Regions from separate parts of the Nocardioides bruguierae genome, predicted to be linked through region 1. Evidence: predicted binding sites of a transcription regulator. Region 1 holds the regulator's gene; each other region holds the start of a gene.
What was found. Region 1 encodes LexA, which represses DNA repair genes until DNA is damaged. Its sites were predicted from a motif close to TCGAACANNTGTTCGA; they were not measured.
Positions count from the first base shown of each region.

Region 1 (4,651 bases):
GAGGCCGGCCGGGACGCCGCGACCGAGATGGCTGCGGCGCCGGCGGCCGCGGTGGCGCCGGTGAGCAGGGTGCGCCGCCCCGTCCGCAGGGCCTGGGCCCCGCGCTCGAAGGGGCGGACGTGCCGGTGGGCCGGGTCGGTGCAGGCCCGGGTCGTGCCGCACATCAGCGGACCTCCTCAGGCGTGCCGGCCAGGGGAGCGGCGGCGCGGGTCACGCGGTTGCTGGAGGCCTGCGTGGTCCACGAGACCGACCAGGTGATCGGGGTGTCGACCTCGGCGCGGTCGCCGATGACGAACCAGTCGCACTGGGCGCGCTCCGGGGTGAGCTCGAGGACGCAGAAGCCGTGGTTGTCGAAGTCGAGGTGCTTCACGTGCGGGTTGTTGGCCAGGATCGCGGCCTCGACCGCCGGGGTGGCCTCCGGGGCACCGGTGATGTCCTTGAGGTTGCCCGAGGTGACTGACGCACAGACGAGCTCGACGCCGACGGACTCGCGGGTCACCGCGTAGTCGCCCGCCTCGACCGGCAGCTCGCACGCCCAGCCGGAGTGGATGTCGCCGGTGAGGAAGAGGACGTCGGTGACCCCCTCGTCCTGGAGGTGGGCGAAGACCTCGCGGCGGTCGGCGGTGTAGCCGTCCCACTGGTCGACGTTGTAGGGCTGGCCGTCGTCGGGCAGCAGGCCGGTGACGTCGTCGACGGCGCGGGTGACGCGGCTGGGCAGCCCGGCGAACGTGACCGGCGCGATCATCACCGGGTTGCCCACCACCTTCCACTGCGGGGTGCCCGGGTCGTTGGTGAGGCTGTCCTTGAGCCAGGCCATCTGCTGCGCGCCGGTGATCGTGCGCTCGGGGTCGTCGATGGCGGCGCCGTCGGTGAGGCCGGGCTGCTGGGAGCGGTAGGTGCGCAGGTCGAGCATGTTGAGCTGGGCGAGCGTGCCGAACCGGAGCCGGCGGAAGAGCCGGGAGCCGTCGCGCAGGTCGGCCGTGCCCGCCATCCGCACCGGCATCCACTCGTCGTAGGCGCGGTGTGCCCGGGCCCGGCGGGTGGGCCAGTCGCCCTCGGTGTCGGGCTGGTGGTTCTCGGCGCCGTCGTCGTAGGCGTCGTTGGTGGTCTCGTGGTCGTCCCAGGTGACCACCCACGGGTGGCGGGCGTGGGCGCGCTGGAGGTCGCGGTCGGTCTTGTACTGGCCGTGCCGGCGGCGGTAGTCGGCGAGGCCGACCATCTCGTGGGCGGGCTCGTGGCTGCGGATGTCGACGTCGTCGGGGCCGTAGCCGTACTCACCGGGCCCGTACTCGTAGAGGTAGTCGCCCAGGTGCAGCACCAGGTCCAGGTCGTCGCGGTCGGCGAGGCCGCGGTAGGCGGCGAAGTAGCCGGCCTGCCAGTTGCCGCAGGACACCATGCCCACGCGCAGGCTCGCCAGGGCGGCGTCGTGGGACGGGGCGGTGCGGGTGCGGCCGGTCCGGGAGGTCTGCCCCAGGGCGGTGAAGCGGTAGTAGTAGGTGGTGGCCGGAGCCAGGCCGGCGACGTCGATCTTCACCGTGTGGTCGCGACCGCGGCCGGTGGTGAACCGGCCGCGGCGCACGACCCGGGTGAAGGCGCGGTCGGCGGCCACCTGCCAGCCCACCGTGGTGCGCGGCCCGATCCCGGAGCCGGGGGAGGCGTCCCTCGTCGGGGTCACGCGGGTCCAGAGGACGACGGCGTCGGGCAGCGGGTCGCCCGAGGCGACGCCGTGCCGGAAGACGCGGTGCCCGGCCCGGCGCGCCGCTGCCTCGTCGGCGTCCTGGGTCTGGTGGGTGCTGCCGGCCGCGGCGGCCGGGCCGGTGCCCGTGGACGCGGTGAGAGCGCTCGCGGTGAGGCCCGTGGCAGCGGCGCCCGAGAGCACCGTGCGGCGCGAGGGTCGGGCCGGCTGGGACTGGTCGTCAGCGGAAGTGGTCACGACTCTCGAACGAGGCACCCACGCGGACGTGACGCCAGGTTCCGCGATGCCACCGTCCGTTCACGCGGACGTCACCGCCGGGACCGAGGTTTGAGATCGTTCCGGTCGTCGAGGTGCCTGGCCGTCCACGGCTCCACCGGTCGTCGAGGTGCGAGGCCGTCCACGGCTCCACTGGTCGTCGAGGTGCGAGGCCGTCCACGGCTCCACCGGTCGTCGGGGTGCGAGGGCGTCCACGGCTCCACCGGTCGTCGGGGTGCGAGGGCGTCCACAGCTCCACTGGTCGTCGAGGTGCGAGGGCGTCCACGGCTCCACTGGTCGTCGGGGTGCGAGGGCGTCCACGGCTCCACTGGTCGTCGGGGTGCGAGGGCGTCCACGGCTCCACTGGTCGTCGGGGTGCGAGGCCGTCCACGGCTCCACCGGTCGTCGGGGTGCGAGGCCGTCCACGGCTCCACCGGTCGTCGGGGTGCGAGGCCGTCCACGGCTCCACCGGTCGTCGAGGTGCGAGGCCGTCCACGGCTCCACCGGTCGTCGGGGTGCGAGGCCGTCCACGGCTCCACCGGTCGTCGGGGTGCGAGGCCGTCCACGGCCGAGCCACGAGACGCCCGCACCCGAAGCCGACGCCGACCCCCGGCAACCCCAGACAGCACGACGCCGGCGGAGCCACCCCTGCCAGAGGGGTCGCGCCGCCGGCGTCCCGGGTCGTGCGTGTCCGTCAGAGGCGGCGGAGCACCGCGCTGACGACGCCGAGGATCGAGGCGTGCGTGCCGTCGATGGGCTCGTAGGCCTCGTTGTGGGGGAGGAGCCAGACCTGGCCGTTCTTGCGCGAGAGCGTCTTGACGGTGGCCTCGCCGTCGATCATCGCGGCCACGATCTGCCCGTTCTCGGCGGTGTTGGCCTGGCGGATCACGACGTAGTCGCCGTCGCAGATGGCGGCGTCGATCATCGAGTCGCCGCGCACCTCGAGGAGGAAGAGCTGGCCGTCGCCCACGAGCTGCTTGGGCAGCGGGAAGACCTCCTCGACCTGCTCCTCGGCCAGGATCGGCGCGCCGGCGGCGATCCGGCCGAGCATCGGCACGTAGGTCGCGGTCGGCATGGAGTCGCCGACGTCGGTCTCGTCGAAGTCCGACTCGTCGGCCGAGGAGATGGCCCGCGGCCTGGCGTTCTCCTGCGGCAGGAAGATCTCCATCGCGCGGGGGCGGTGCGGGTCGCGCTTGATGAAGCCCTTCTCCTCCAGCACCTTCAGCTGGTGGGCCACGCTCGAGGTGCTGGTGAGCCCGACGGCGTCACCGATCTCGCGCATGCTCGGCGGGAAGCCCCGGGCCTCGACCGCCTTCTTGATCGTCGCGAGCACCTTGAGCTGGCGCTGGGTCAGCCCCGCGGTCGACGTGGGGCGGTCCGGCAGCTCGGTGACCTTGCCGCGGCGTCCGCCGGCCTTGCCTGTCTCGTCGGCCATCTGCTGCCTTCCTCTGGCGTGGTTCCCGCTGGATGTGGGTCAACCGTAGTGCCTGGGAACGCCTGACCTCAAACGTCTGTTCGAACGGCGTGTCGCCCACCGTTCCGGGTGAGTGCGCAGGTGGATGCCGCTCAATCGAACGCGACTCCGTCGAAAATTCGTTCGGTCGGGCCCTTGCGGTCGTTCGAACACCTGATCTACCTTCGTACCTGTGTTCGATCGAACGCACGATCGAGCGGGACGCCGGCAGCGCCGGTCCGGCCGGGCGAGAGCACGGTCGGGGCCGACTGTCGGAGGTCGCGAGTAGACCTACCTCCCGCAAGGACGAGCACCCAACCGACACACCACTCCGACTTCCCCAGGAGACACCCATGAGCACCATGACGATCCACCCGCAGCTGGCCCGCACCGCTCCCGTCCGGTCCGCCCGGCCCGGCGAGCTCAGGCTCACCCGCCGCGGCCGCGTCGTGGTCGTGCTGCTCGGTCTGGCCCTGGCCGGCCTGGTCGCCGTGATCGGCGCGTCGATGGCCGCCGGCACCGACAGTGCCGTGCAGACCCACGACATCGTCGTCGGCACGGGCGACACGCTCTGGGGCATCTCCGGCGAGATCGCCGAGGAGACGGGCTCCGACCTGCGCTCCACCATGACCCTCATCTCCGAGCTCAACGACCTGGACGGCGGCATGCTCGTCGCCGGTCAGACGCTCGAGGTCCCGGTCGGCTGAGCCGACCGCCACAGACGTCGCCGGTCGCTTCGACCCCGGCCGGCGACACCGGGGAACGCCGAGGGGCGGGCCGCGTCACTCACCCGACGCTGCCCGCCCCTCTGCTCTTTTCTGTCTGCTCGTTCCTCGGCTCACCGTGCCGGGGCGCTACTTCTTCCGCCTGCCCCCGGGCTTCGTGTGGTGCACGGGGTTGGGAGCGGGGTTCGGCGGCGGGTCGGGGGAGTCCGTCGACGGCACCTCGTACGGGTTCTCCAGGGGAGCGTCGTCCGCCGGGGGAGGAGCCTCGTCGCCCGTGCCGGACAGCGTCCGCACGATCCGGGCCAGCAGCATCAGCCCGATGAACAGGCAGGCGACCGCGCCGACGCACGCGAGCAGGAAGAAGGCGAGCACGCCCTGCTCCCCGTCCCGCAGGCCGCGGCCGAAGTCGATCGCGGCCCACACCAGGTAGCCCCAGGCACCGACCGCCGCGGTCATGCCGATGGCGGGGAGCGCGAGTCGACGTGCGGTGCCGGACGACCCGCCCGGCTGCCGGGGTCCACG
Region 1 is NZ_JAMJPH010000009.1:28,460-33,110, forward strand. It holds gene M8316_RS06435 (alkaline phosphatase family protein) at 1-164, opposite strand, end outside; gene M8316_RS06440 (alkaline phosphatase D family protein) at 164-1,933, opposite strand; gene lexA (transcriptional repressor LexA) at 2,646-3,386, opposite strand; gene M8316_RS06450 (LysM peptidoglycan-binding domain-containing protein) at 3,758-4,111, shown strand; gene M8316_RS06455 (hypothetical protein) at 4,259-4,585, opposite strand.

Region 2 (4,651 bases), on a different contig from region 1:
TGACCTCGGTCAACGCTGCTCCTCGTCGTGCTGTCCCGGATGGGGGTCCTCGTCCGCGCGCGTGCGCGTCCGCGCCCTCCCACCGGGCGCGGCAAGACGACAACGTTACCCGTCCGGGTGTCCGTCCACGGCGCCAACCGGGGGGTGAGCCGTGGCCCAGGTGCTCACTCGTCGACGGGGGCGTACACGAGCAGGGCCCCACCGCCCTCCTCGAGCGCGCCCTGCGGCCTGGCGAGGGTGACCTGCCAGCGCTCCCCCTGGAGCAGCACGCCACTCATCTGGCCGGTCATCCACCCGCCGCTGGCGACGTGGGTCGCACGACCGCTCAGGGCCCTGCCGCTGACCGACCCGACGGCCTTCAGGGTCGTGCGTCCGCGCGCGTAGGTGACGTCCACGTACCGCGCGTCGGGCTCCTCGGTGAGGTCGATGTCGGCGGTGAGGCTGTCCCGGCCGGACAGCTCGACGACCTGCTCCAGCACCCAGGCGCGGCCGTCGACCTCGATCCGGGCGTCGACGTCGTCCCCGCTGCGGGTGCCGTCGCTCAGGACGGTGTCGTCGGGGTCGGCGGCGTACCCGGCGACGCCGGCCACCACCTGGGAGGCGTCCAGCAGCGGGCCGTCCTCGCCGCGGGTCACCCGGATCTCCAGGGTGTGCTCCGTGACCTTGTCCTGGCTGGTGAAGGTGACGCCACCGATGAAGGCGTCGCCGGCCTCGCCGACACAACCGCCCGAGGAGCTCAGACCACCGTCGACCAGCACGGTGGCGTAGGCGCCCTTCACGTCACTGCGGCAGTAGTCGGAGATGAGGGTGCTGCCCAGGGCTCCGGTGAAGGTCAGGGAGGCGGTGGCCCGACCTTCGGTCGGCGTGAAGGCGCCGGCCAGCCGGGTTCGACCCCCGACCTCGTCCCGGAACCAGGCCGAGCCGTCGGGCGCGTAGAGCGCGTCGATCCGCGTGTCGCTGCGGTCGTAGACCACGAGCGCCACCTCGGCGTCGGCCGGGACGTCACGGAGGACCAGCACGAGGTCGGTGCGCCCGGTGCCGACGGACGCGACAGGCGTGGTGCCGTCCTCGGTGAGGCGGACGAGCCCGGGTCCGCCGTACAGGGTCCGCAGGGTCACGGTGCCGCCGTCGAGCCCCGAGGCGACCAGCGCGACCGCCTGGTCGACACCTGCACGAGGCAGGGTGACCTGGCGTCGCAGGAGCTCCTCGGCAACCGTCCTGTCGCGGACGACGCCGTTCGGGTCTTCCATGTCGTCGAGGTCCACCGACCGCTGGTAGGCGTACTCGCCCAGCGGCAGGCTCACCTGCTCCGCCACGTCCTGGCCGGCGACCACGAGGCCGTCGTCGACCGGGGCGCCGCGGGTGAGCACGCCGACGGAGAGGAAGCCGGCGAGCACGACTGCGGCGGCGGTGGAGACGGCGGCGGCACGACGACGGCGGGCGGCCGCGACGCGGTGCCGGACGCCGGAGAGGCGGGCGTGCACGTCGACGCCGCCGGCGTCCACATCGTGGCCACGCTGGTCGAGGGTGGCGCGCAGGTCGTCGATCGTGGGGCTCATGACAGCTCCTCCCCGGTCTGCTCGGAGGTGGTGGTCGTGGGGTGGTGGTCGGTCAGGGAGGGGTCGATCCGCAGCTTCGCGAACGCCTTGGAGGTCTGGGACTTCACGGTGCCCACCGAGCAGCCGAGGGCCTCGGCCGTCTGCGCCTCGGTGAGGTCCTCGAGGTAGCGCAGGACGACGACGGCCCGCTGGCGCCGTGGCAGCCGGGCCATCGCCGACCACAGGTCGTCCCGGGTGCCGGCCGCCTCGTGGGCGTCGGGGGCGGAGGTCTCGGGCAGCACCTCGGTGGGCGTCTCGCCGTTCCACTTGCGGCGCCACCACGAGGAGAAGGTGGTGACGAGGACGCGGCGCAGGTACGCCTCGGGCTCGTCGATCCGGTCCCAGGCGGGCCACGCCTTGGCCAGCGCGGTCTGGAGGAGGTCCTCGGCGAGCGCGTGGTCGTGGGTCAGCAGGTAGGCGGTGCGCAGCAGGGCACCGGAGCGGGCGGCCACGAAGTCCTCGAACGGCACCGACGCCCCGCGGCGGCTGCGCGGGTGCGCGGCCGAGGGCGCGGCGACGTCGTGGTCGGCGTGCCCCACGTGGTCGGCGGCGGGCGCCTGCGCTGAGGGTCCGGTGGTGGTCTCCCGGTCCCGAGATCGGGTGGTCATGTCCTGGAGGACCGGGTCGACCCCTCGTCCGGTTGCCCCCGTGTCAGGAATTTCTTCCACGGCCCCGCTCGAGGAACGCCGCCATCGCGGCCTGCGCCGCGTCGGAGCCGAACAGGGTGGCCGAGCGACGGGCGACGTCCGCACCCTCCGCGTCGATCCGGGCGACGAGGTCGGCGACCAGCAGCGCCTTGGTCTCCCGCTGGCCCTGCGAGTCCCCCTGGGCGAGGACGTCGGCCCGCCACCCGACCTCGGCGTCCAGGTCGTCGGCGTCGACGACGGTGGTGACCAGGCCCCAGGACGTGGCGGTGGCGGCGTCGAAGACCTCGCCGCCCAGCGCCGCCCAGGCCGCCGCCCGGTCGGTGAGCCGGGGCAGCACGGTGAGGCTGACGGCGAGCGGGGCCAGGCCGAGCCGCACCTCGGTGAGCGCGAAGGTCGCCTGCGTGGAGGCGACCACCACGTCCGCGGCCGCGACCAGGCCGAGGCCGCCGGCGCGGACCGGACCCTGCACCCGGGCCAGCACGGGCACGGGCAGGGTGAGCAGGCGTCGCTGCAGGCCGACGATGGCCGCGGTCGTCTCCTCCATGGACCCGCCCGCGGCCTCGCTCAGGTCCGCGCCCGCGCAGAAGACCCGGCCGGTGGCGGCGAGCACCACGACCCGCGTGCCGGGGCGCTCGGCCGCGGCCACGAGCGCCGCGTCCAGCTCGGCCAGCAGCCGCCGCGAGAGCGCGTTGCGGTTGGCCGGGGAGTCGAGCGTGAGGGTCACGACGGCGCCGTCGACGTCGGTGCGGACCAGGGTGGCGTCCATGCGGCGCATCCTGCCCTGCGGCCCGCCCGCGGTCGAGGAGGCCGGCCCGCACCCACCGGTGGTCGAGGTGCGAGGAGGCCGGCCCGCACCCACCGGTGGTCGAGGTGCGAGGAGCCCCGGCGACGAGCCACGAGACCCCCGCACCCGACCACCAACGCCCACCCTCGGCGTGCTCCACAGACCAGTCCACACCCTGTGATTCGAACTCATCATCGCGTAGAATGTCAGGCATGACCTGCACCGTGGAGCGTGACGTGGACGAGGCCAGGGGCACCCACCCCACTGCCTCGCTCCTGACGCGCGTCCGCGACGCCAGGCGCGCCCGGCACGTCGCCGACGTCGAGGTCGCCCAGGCGACGGTGGCGTGGGTCGAGGCCCACCCCGAGCAGGCCGTGATGGGCCTCGCCGATGCCGGTGCCTACGCCTGGGAGACGCCGGCCTTCCTGCACGGCGACCGCCCCCTCGACCTCGGCGGCCCGGGGTCGCCACTGGTGACCGAGGCGGCGGTGGTCGAGTGGGCCGCTGCGCTGGGGATGTCGACCGACGCCGGTCGGTCGTTCATCGGCGACGTCGTCGAGCTCCGCCACCGGCTGCCCCGCTCGTGGGCGGCACTGACCCGCGGGCTCGCCCTGGGCGACGACGGAGGGGTGCGGGTCGCCGACGCCCGCGAGGTCGACCACGCCCTGCCCTGGTCCAGGGCCCGCCTGGTCGCGCGGCGGACGATGCACCTGCCGGCCGCGGGAGCGGCGTTCGTCGACGCCCAGCTCGCTGCCGTGGCCCACCGGATCGGCCCGACCGCCCTCGACCGGCTCGTCACCGAGGCGCTGGTGCGGTTCGACCCGGAGGCCGCCGAGGAGCAGGCGCTCGACGCCGCCGAGACCCGTCACGTCACCGTCGACCAGACCCCTGCCGGCCACCGGATGATCGACCACACCGGCGTCGTCTGCGTCGACGCGATGCTCGACGTCACGGACGCCGCGGACCTCGACGCCGCGCTGAGCCAGGTCGCCGCCGAGCTCCGGGAGGCCGGGTCGGTCGACTCCCTCGACGTCCGCCGCGCGGCCGCCCTCGGCGAGATCGCCCGCCGCCAGCTCCAGGGCCGCCTGCCCCGAGCGGTCGCCCGGCCCACGACGACCCGGGACATGACCGTCTACGTGCACCTCTCCGAGGACGCGGTCAGCGCCGCCGTCGAGGGCACCGCCGACCGCCATCAGGAGCCACTCGCGAGGATCGAGTCCGGACCCGGGAGCCTCAGCCCCCTGGGCGGTGGATTCACCACCCTCGACGTCCTCGCCAGGTGGATCACCGACTCCCCAGCGAGATCCACGATCACGGTCAGACCCGTGATCGACGCACGCGTGCCACGGCACAGCGAGGCCTACGAGTTCCCCGACCGGTTCCGAGAACAGGTCGGGCTGACGGAGCCGACCTGCGTGTTCCCGTGGTGCCGCCGACCCTCACGCCGTGCCGACCTCGACCACGTGGTCCCCCACGCCAGGGGCGGCCCCACCTCGACCGACAACGCCGCACCCCTGTGCCGACGGCACCACCGCGCCAAGACCCACCTCGGCTGGGCCTACCACCGCGCCCTCGACACCCAGGGGCTCCCCACCGGCTGGGAGTGGACCACCCGCCACGGC
Region 2 is NZ_JAMJPH010000001.1:325,321-329,971, forward strand. It holds gene M8316_RS01500 (HelD family protein) at 1-13, opposite strand, end outside; gene M8316_RS01505 (hypothetical protein) at 165-1,559, opposite strand; gene M8316_RS01510 (SigE family RNA polymerase sigma factor) at 1,556-2,206, opposite strand; gene M8316_RS01515 (enoyl-CoA hydratase-related protein) at 2,250-3,011, opposite strand; gene M8316_RS01520 (HNH endonuclease signature motif containing protein) at 3,242-4,651, shown strand, end outside.
Region 2: M8316_RS01520 (HNH endonuclease signature motif containing protein) is a predicted target of LexA. The motif match lies at 3,212-3,227, and genes of this name have one in related genera.

Region 3 (4,651 bases), on a different contig from region 1:
GGTCTTGCGCAGGTCGCGGACGCGGGCGGCCGGTGCGCTGGGCGCGGCGGTGCTCATGGCTCCATCCTCGGGGTCGGCGCGGGCTCGCGCGAGCGATTGCGGTCTCCGGGGCCCATCGGCACCCCGCCGTCCGGCCTGACCCCACCCTCGCCCCAGCGGCCGCCACCACCCGCCGGGGCGGTCGGGTGCCGGCGCCCGCGTGCCTAGCCTCGAGGCATGCACGTCGAGCGCACCTTCACCGTCCAGCGCCCGGTCGAGGGCGTCTCCTCCTACCTGGCCGACTTCCGGTCCACGAACGACTGGGACCCGGGCACCGTCGAGACCACCCGCACCTCCGGCGACGGCGGCGTGGGCACCACGTACGCCAACACCTCGGAGTTCATGGGTCGCACCACGGAGCTGACCTACACCGCCCAGGTCGTCGAGACGAGCCGGCTGCGCTTCGAGGGGCGCAACAAGACCGCCACGACGCACGACGACCTGACGCTGACCCCCACCGGCACCGGCGGCACGCGCATCCGGTACCGGGCCGACTTCGACTTCGGCAGGCTGCTCAACCTGGTCGCCCCGCTGGTGCTCGGGCGCAAGCTGGACGCCCTGGCCGACGAGACCGTGGAGCAGATGACGCGGGTGCTGGAGGAGAAGGTGCCGGCGGCCTGATCCTCAGAACACGTTGAGCGGCCGGTACTGCACCGAGATCCGTGGGCCGGCCGCCGCAGCCTTGGGCACCGCGTGCTCCCAGGTGCGCTGGCAGGAGCCGCCCATGACGACGAGGTCGCCGTGGCCCGTCTCCACGCTCACCGGGTCGCTGCCGCCGTTGCGGGGGCGCAGGACGAGGCGGCGCGGGTCGCCCACGGAGACGATCGCGACCATCGTGTCCTGCGTGGAGCCCCGGCCGATCGTGTCGCCGTGCCAGGCGACGCTGTCGCGCCCGTCCCGGTAGTAGCAGCAGCCCGCCGTGCGGAAGTCCTCCCCCAGCTCGTCGCGGTAGTGCGCACTGAGCGCCTCGCGGGCGTCGGTGAGCACGTCGTGCGGGAGGTCCTCGCCGATCATGTAGGTGTGCAGCAGCCGCGGCACGTCGACGACACGGTCGTACATCTGGCGCCGCTCGGCCCGCCACGGCACCCGCTCGACGAGGGCGGCGAACACCGCGTCCGGCTCGGGCAGCCACGAGCGCCGCACGTCGATCCAGGCGCCCTGGCCGAGCACGGTGCGCTCCGCGCCGGCCAGGGCGGCGACCATGGCCTCCACCCCGGTCTCGGAGCCGGCGAAGAGGGTGCTCTGGAAGTCCATGGGCCGACGATAGCCCACGGATCGAAACTGTGTTCGACGCTCACGCCCGCGCGTCGGGGGACCAGCAGGGCCCCTCTCACACCCGCGGGGGTGGAACACGCGCGGCGCCGACGCGGCTGGATGGAGTCATGAGCAGCACCGAGAACCCGACAGACGCCCGCGCGAGCATCGGCCTCACCGGCCTGGCCGTCATGGGCAGCAACCTCGCCCGCAACATCGCCCGCCACGGCTACACCATCGCCGTGCACAACCGCACCACGAGCAGGATGACCGACATGGTCGAGGCCTACGCCGACGAGGCCCGCGAGGCCGGCGGCGAGCTCGTCGGCCGCGAGTCGCTGGAGGACTTCGTCGCCGCGATCGAGCGGCCCCGCACCGTGGTCGTCATGGTGAAGGCCGGCGGCCCCACCGACGCCGTCATCGACGAGCTGGCGCCGCTGCTGGAGGAGGGCGACATCGTCGTCGACGCGGGCAACGCGCACGTCGACGACACGATGCGGCGCCAGGCGGCCCTGAAGGAGCAGGGCCTGCACTTCGTCGGGATGGGCGTCTCCGGCGGCGAGGAGGGCGCGCTCAACGGCCCCTCGATCATGGTCGGCGGCTCCGAGCACGCCTACGAGAACCTCGGCCCGATCGTGGAGAAGATCGCCGCGCAGGTCGACGGCACGCCGTGCGCCACGCACGTGGGCCCCGACGGCGCCGGGCACTTCGTGAAGATGGTGCACAACGGCATCGAGTACGCCGACATGCAGCTCATCGCCGAGTCCTACGACCTGCTGCGGGCCCTCACCGACCGCACCCCGGCGCAGCTCGCCGAGGTCTTCAGCGACTGGAACGGGGGCGACCTGGAGTCGTTCCTGATCGAGATGACCGCCGACGTCCTGGCCCACACCGACCAGGCCACCGGCACGGCCTTCGTCGACGTCGTGGAGGACGCGGCGGAGCAGAAGGGCACCGGCCGCTGGACCGTGCAGACCGCGCTCGACCTCGGCGTGCCCGTGACCGGCATCGCCGAGGCGACCTTCGCCCGCTCGCTGTCGGGCCACACCGACCAGCGCGCCGCCGCGCGGGAGCGCTTCGGCAGCGCCGTGCACGACGTGGAGGTCGACGTCGAGCAGTTCACCGACGACGTCCGCTCGGCCCTGTTCGCCTCCAAGGTCGTGGCGTACGCGCAGGGCTTCGACCAGATCCTCGCCGCCTCCGCGGAGAACGACTGGGACGTCGACCCCGGCACGATCGCCACGATCTGGCGGGGTGGCTGCATCATCCGTGCCCAGTTCCTCGACCGCATCCGCGAGGCGTACGAGGCCGAGCCGGGACTGAAGAGCCTGCTCCTGGCCCCCTACTTCGCGGACGCGGTGGAGGCCGGCGCGGCCGCGTGGCGGCGCGTGGTCGCGACGGCCGCGACCGCCGGCGTCCCCGTGCCCGCGTTCTCCTCCTCGCTCTCCTACTTCGACGCCCTGCGCCGCGACCGCCTGCCGGCGGCGCTGATCCAGGGGCTGCGCGACGACTTCGGCGCCCACACCTACCGCCGCGTCGACAAGGAGGGCTCCTTCCACACGCTCTGGGCGGGCGACCGCTCCGAGGTCGAGGCCTGACCCGGCCCACGGGCACCAGCACCGGCCCGGGCCGTTCGACCCGCCGCCGTCCCACCCCCGCACCCACCCGGTGCGGGGGTGGCTTTTTCCCGCACGGAGGCGTTCCATGGTGACGACGGTCACAGTCTCGACAGCACTGCGGAGGACGCCATGGCCGATCTCCACCACCACCCCGCCAACCCGTTCGGTCGCACCGACGCGGGCACCGACGACCCGCCCCGCTACCGCCCCGGGCAGCACGGCACGCAGGCCGTGCCGCACGTGCGCGGCGAGCACCCGGCCGGCCCCACCACCGAGCCCACCCGCGGGTTCTCGACCGGCCCGGGCACCTGGCACGGCGAGCTCCCGCACGACCGCTCGCTGCTCCTGGACGACGGCCGCGGGCCGGGCGCGGGGGTCGTGATCCTCCTGCTCCTGCTGCTCGCCGCGGGGGTCGCCGGCACCGCGATCGCCCTGCTGGTCCTGGGGTGAGCCGCCGGGGGCACCGGCCCTACCGCCAGGTCCGATAACCGATTGCGCCGCAGGGGCGCTCGGGAGCGACGATGTGCCCATGACCGCTCCCCGGACGGGCAACGACGCCCGCCCCCGCCTGATCGACTTCTGGCACGACCTCCCGCGCGAGGGCAAGCTCCTGCTCTCGATCGTGGTGATCCAGTTCCTCGGCACCGGCCTGGTGCTGCCGTTCCACATCGTCTACCTCGCCGAGGTGCGCGACTTCGGCTACGCCAACGCCGGTCTGCTGATCGCCCTCCAGCCCCTGGTCGGGCTGGTCGCGGCCGGCCCCGGCGGGTCGCTGATCGACCGCCTCGGCCCGCGCACGGTGATGGCCACCGCCCTGGGCTGCCTCGTGGTCGGCGGCGTCGTCATCGCCTCGGCCAGCACCCTGCCGGTGGCCGCGCTGGGCCTGGGCCTCAACGGGCTGGCGTTCGGCATCGAGTGGCCGGCGGCGCAGTCGCTGGTCGCGTCCGTGGTGCCCTCGCGCATCCGGCACCGCTACTTCGGCATCAACTTCGCGCTGCTGAACCTGGGCATCGGCCTGGGCGGGATCGTCGGCGGCCTGTTCGTCGACGTCGAGCGGGTCATCACCTTCCAGGTCATCTACCTCGCCGACGCGGTCTCCTACCTGCCGGCGATCGTGCTGCTGCTCGGGCCGCTGCGCCACGTCGGCGGGCGGGTCGTGGCCGCCACCGCGGACGACGGCACCCCGGCCGCCCGGGTGGGCTACCTCGACGTCCTGCGCCGGCCGGGCGTGGCCTCGGTGATGGCGCTCGGCTTCCTGGCCTCCTTCGTCGGCTACTCCCAGCTCAACGCGGGCATGCAGGCCTTCGCCCGCGAGGTCGGCGAGGTGTCCACGCGCGGCCTCGGCCTCGCCTTCGCGGCCAACACCGCCGTCATCGTGCTGCTCCAGCTGGTGGTGCTCCAGCGGATCGAGGGACGCCGGCGGACCCGCGTCATCGCGGTCATGGGCGTGGTGTGGGCCGCCTCGTGGCTGCTGCTCGGCGCCACCGGGCTGGTGCCGGGCACCGCCGCGGCCACGGTCCTGCTGGCCGCTTGTGCGTCCGTCTTCGCCCTTGGCGAGACCCTCATGCAGCCGACGTTGCCGGCCCTGGTCAACGACCTGGCCACCGACGACACCCGCGGCAAGTTCAACGCGCTGAGCTCGATCTCCTTCCAGTCCGCGGCCATCATCAGCCCGCCGATCGCCGGCTTCCTCGTCGGCCACGGGCTCGGCACCGCCTACGTCGCGGTGCTCGTGGTGG
Region 3 is NZ_JAMJPH010000001.1:425,555-430,205, reverse strand. It holds gene M8316_RS02000 (ABC transporter ATP-binding protein) at 1-57, opposite strand, end outside; gene M8316_RS01995 (SRPBCC family protein) at 217-660, shown strand; gene M8316_RS01990 (alpha-ketoglutarate-dependent dioxygenase AlkB) at 664-1,293, opposite strand; gene gnd (NADP-dependent phosphogluconate dehydrogenase) at 1,422-2,891, shown strand; gene M8316_RS01980 (hypothetical protein) at 3,042-3,362, shown strand; gene M8316_RS01975 (MFS transporter) at 3,442-4,651, shown strand, end outside.
Region 3: M8316_RS01990 (alpha-ketoglutarate-dependent dioxygenase AlkB) is a predicted target of LexA. The motif match lies at 1,315-1,330, and genes of this name have one in related genera.

Region 4 (4,651 bases), on a different contig from region 1:
GCCGCGCTCGTCCTCGACGCCCGGGTGCTGCTGTTCCGCTCCGGCTCCATGGAGCCGGCCGTCCCCGCGGGCTCCCTCGGCCTGGCCCGGGAGGTGCCCGCCGCCGACCTGCGGGTGGGCGACGTCGTCTCCGTGCTCGCCCCGAGCGGGACGCGGGTCACGCACCGCGTCGAGAGCCTCACCCGGGGCCCCGACGGCACGGCCACGCTCGTGCTTCGCGGCGACGCCAACGACGCCGTCGACCCCGCCCCCTACTCGGTGCGCACCGCGGACCGCCTGGTCGCACACGTGCCGGGCCTCGGCCACGTCGTGGCCTGGCTCGCCGGCCCCGTCGGCATGCTGCTGCTCGGCGGCTACGGCGCCCTGCTGCTCTCGGTGCTGCTGCGGCCTCGGCGCCCCGGCGAGGACAGGGACCCCGACGATCCCGACGACGCGTCCCGTCCGCTGGTCGAGGAGGCCGGTGACGCGGGCGCTCCGGTGGTCGAGGAGGCCGGTGACGCGGGCGCTCCGGTGGTCGAGGAGGCCGGCCACGGCCGTCGCGAGACCCGCCTCGCGCGCGGAGCCGCCGCGTTGGTCGCCCTGCTGCTGGTGACCACCGGCGGGGGAGCGGCCGTCGCCGCGGACGGCTGGGCCGACGACGTGACGGTGACGAGCGCGCTGGGCACGACCGCGACCCAGGTCCCGGTGACCACGTGCCGGGCGCTGCTGAGCGGCACGGCGCGGATCTCCTGGGCGGCCGTCCCCGGAGCCACTGGGTACCGGATGGTCGTGCCTCGGGGCCCCGACGTCCTGACCGACCAGACCGCGGTCGAGGTCGGGTTCAGCCAGATCCTGGACGCCGGCCAGGTGACCGTGGGCGCCCGGTTCCAGACCTCGGAGAGCGAGCCGAGCGACCCCGAGGACCTGCTCGTCGTGCTCACCACCGTCACCTGCCTCTGAGGCGGCCCGCCCGGCTTCCTAGGATCATCGCTCGTGCCCACCTCACGACCCACCCTCGGCGTGCTCGCCCTCCAGGGCGACGTGCGCGAGCACGTGGCCACCTTGCGCCGCCTCGACGTGGACGCGATCACCGTCCGCCGCCCCGAGGAGCTGGCCCGCTGCCACGGCCTGGTGCTGCCCGGCGGGGAGTCGACGACGATGTGGCGCCTGGCCCGCACCTTCGACCTGCTCGAGCCGCTGCGCGACCGGCTCCGCGCAGGCCTGCCGGCGTTCGGCACCTGCGCCGGGATGATCCTGCTCGCCGACCGCATCCTCGACGGTGCGCCCGGACAGGAGACGCTCGGTGGGATCGACATGACGGTGCGCCGCAACGCGTTCGGTCGCCAGGTCGACAGCTTCGAGGGGCCGGTGCACGTCACCGGGATCGACGGCCCGGTGCACGGCGTGTTCATCCGCGCCCCGTGGGTGGAGGAGGCGGGCCCGGAGGTCGAGGTGCTGGCCGCGCTGGACCCCGTCGAGACGGCTGCCGCCGGGGTGGAGGCCGCGGCGGGTAGGATCGTGGCGGTCCGCCAGGGCCACCTGATGGCGACGTCGTTCCACCCCGAGGTGGGCCACGACTCCCGGGTCCACGGACTGTTCGTGGACCTGGTCCTCCGGGCCTGAGGGCAGCGCCCCGGCACGGAACCGATCGGGACCAGTCGAGAACCAGCGGGAAGAGAAGAGCATGTCCGGGCACTCCAAGTGGGCGACCACGAAGCACAAGAAGGCCGCGATCGACGCCAAGCGCGGCAAGCTGTGGGCGAAGCTGATCAAGAACATCGAGATCGCCGCCAAGATGGGTGGTCCCGACCCCGCCGGCAACCCGACCCTCTACGACGCCATCCAGAAGGCGAAGAAGACCTCCGTCCCGAAGGACAACATCGACCGCGCGGTCAAGCGCGGCGGCGGCCTGGACGGCGGCGGCGTCGACTACACGACGATCATGTACGAGGTCTACGGCCCGCAGGGCGTCGCGCTCCTGGTCGAGTGCCTCACCGACAACAAGAACCGCGCCGCGATGGAGGTCCGCACGGCGGTCACCCGCAACGGCGGCACCATGGCCGACCCCGGCTCCGTCTCGCGCCTGTTCGAGCGCAAGGGCGTGGTCGTGGTGCAGAAGTCGCAGGAGGACAAGGAGGTCTCCGAGGACGACGTCCTCGAGGCCACCCTCGACGCCGGCGCGGACGAGGTGAAGGACCTGGACGAGGTGTGGGAGGTCCACTCCGAGGCCACCGACGTGGTCGCCGTCCGCTCCGCCCTCCAGCAGGCGGGGATCGACTACGACTCCGCCGACGTCCTCTTCGTGGCGACCATGGACATCCCGGTCGGCGAGGCGAACGTGGCCGAGAAGGTCATGCGCCTGGTGGACGCGGTCGACGACCTCGACGACGTGCAGAACGTCTTCTCCAACGCCGACATCCCGGACGAGGTCCTGGAGTCCGTCGACGCCTGACGCGGACCCTGGCGAGATCCGGTCGGCAGCACACGCCACGACGCCCCGCGTGTCCCGTACGGGACGGCGGGGCGTCGTCGTCTACGGTTAGAACACCTGTTCGGACGAGCGGGTGCACCCCGACGACGGAGAGGCGGCTCGCACGTGCGCGTGCTCGGCATCGACCCCGGCCTGACCCGCTGCGGTCTGGGCGTCGTCGACGGCACGGTCGGGCGTCCGCTCAGCCTCGTCGACGTCGGCGTGGTCCGCACCTCCGCCGACCTCGACGTGCCCCAGCGGCTGGTGACCATCGAGAAGGGCGTCGAGGCCTGGATCGAGGAGCACCGCCCGGACGCCGTGGCGATCGAGCGGGTCTTCGCGCGCTCCGACGTCTCCACGGTCATGGGCACCGCCCAGGCCAGCGGGATCGCGATGGTGGTGGCCGCGCGGCGCGGGCTGCCGGTCGCACTGCACACCCCGTCCGAGGTGAAGGCCGCCGTCACCGGCTCCGGTCGCGCGGACAAGAAGCAGGTCGGCGCGATGGTCACCCGCATCCTCCGCCTCGACGCCATGCCCAAGCCGGCCGACGCCGCCGACGCGCTCGCGCTGGCCATCACCCACGTCTGGCGCGGCTCTGCCGGCACCCGCCTCGAGCAGGCCGCGGCGCGCGACGCGCTGGCCCGCCGCGCCCCGGTCGGGCGCAGCGGCGGGTCGCTGCCGGCCGGCGCCATCCAGTCACGACTCCCCGGGAGGACCCGTTGATCGCCTTCGTGAGCGGCCGCGTCGCCGCCGTCACGCTCTCCAGCGCCGTCGTCGAGGTGGGCGGGGTGGGCCTGGAGCTCCAGTGCACCCCCGCGACGCTCGCGAGCGTCTCCCCGAAGGTGGGCACCGACCAGCGCGCCACCCTGGCGGCGTCCCTCGTGGTCCGTGAGGACTCCCTGACCCTCTTCGGGTTCGCGGACGAGGACGAGAAGGCCTGCTTCGAGCTGCTCCAGACGGCCTCCGGCGTCGGACCCAAGGTCGCGCAGGCGATGGTCGCGGTCCTCGCGCCCGACGACCTGCGCCACGCGATCTCCGCCGGTGACGTCAAGACGCTGACCCGGGTCCCCGGGATCGGTCCCAAGGGCGCGCAGCGGATCATCCTGGAGCTCAAGGACAAGATCGGTGCCCCGCTGGCCACCCGGGCCGCGGCCGCCGTGCCGTCGGCGGGGGAGCCGTGGCGCGAGCAGGTGCGCCAGGGCCTCCAGGGGCTCGGCTGGAACCTCAAGGACGCCGACAAGGCGGTGGACGCGGTGGCCGACCAGGCCGGCGACAGCCCGGACGTCGCCACGCTGCTGCGGGCCGCCCTGCGCACGCTCTCGAAGGCCTGAGAGGCTCGGAGTCGTGCACGAGGACGACCTGGACGCGCTGGAGGGCGAGCGGCTCGAGTCGCTGACCACGGCGGACGCCGACGGGGACGAGCGCGCCGTCGAGGCGGCGCTGCGCCCGCGCACGCTCGACGAGGTGGTCGGTCAGCAGCGGGTCCGCGAGCAGCTCGGCCTGGTGCTCGAGGCAGCCCGGATGCGCGGCCGCGCCCCCGACCACGTCCTGCTCTCGGGGCCTCCTGGCCTCGGCAAGACCACGCTGGCGATGATCATCGCCCACGAGATGGGCTCGGCCCTGCGCCTGACCTCGGGTCCGGCCATCACCCACGCCGGCGACCTGGCGGCCATCCTCTCCGGCCTCAACGAGGGCGACGTCCTCTTCATCGACGAGATCCACCGCATGAGCCGCCCCGCCGAGGAGATGCTCTACATGGCGATGGAGGACTTCCGGGTCGACGTCGTCATCGGCAAGGGGCCGGGCGCGACGGCGATCCCGCTGGAGATCCCACCGTTCACCCTGGTCGGTGCCACCACCCGGGCCGGCCTGCTGCCCGGGCCGCTGCGCGACCGGTTCGGCTTCACCGCGCAGCTGGAGTTCTACGAAGCGTCCGACCTCGACCTCATCGTCCGTCGCTCCGCCGGCCTGCTCGGGGCCGAGCTCGAGCACGAGGGCGCTGCCGAGATCGCCTCGCGCTCCCGCGGCACGCCGCGCATCGCGAACCGGCTGCTGCGCCGCGTCCGCGACTACGCCCAGGTGCGCGCCTCGGGCGTGCTCACCCGCGAGGTCGCCGAGGCCGCCCTGGAGCTCTACGAGGTGGACGCGCTGGGGCTGGACCGGCTCGACCGCGGCGTCATCGACGTGCTGTGCCGCCGCTTC
Region 4 is NZ_JAMJPH010000034.1:116,169-120,819, forward strand. It holds gene M8316_RS18420 (S24/S26 family peptidase) at 1-939, shown strand, start outside; gene pdxT (pyridoxal 5'-phosphate synthase glutaminase subunit PdxT) at 973-1,602, shown strand; gene M8316_RS18430 (YebC/PmpR family DNA-binding transcriptional regulator) at 1,664-2,431, shown strand; gene ruvC (crossover junction endodeoxyribonuclease RuvC) at 2,576-3,172, shown strand; gene ruvA (Holliday junction branch migration protein RuvA) at 3,169-3,780, shown strand; gene ruvB (Holliday junction branch migration DNA helicase RuvB) at 3,794-4,651, shown strand, end outside.
Region 4: ruvC (crossover junction endodeoxyribonuclease RuvC) is a predicted target of LexA. The motif match lies at 2,520-2,535, and genes of this name have one in related genera.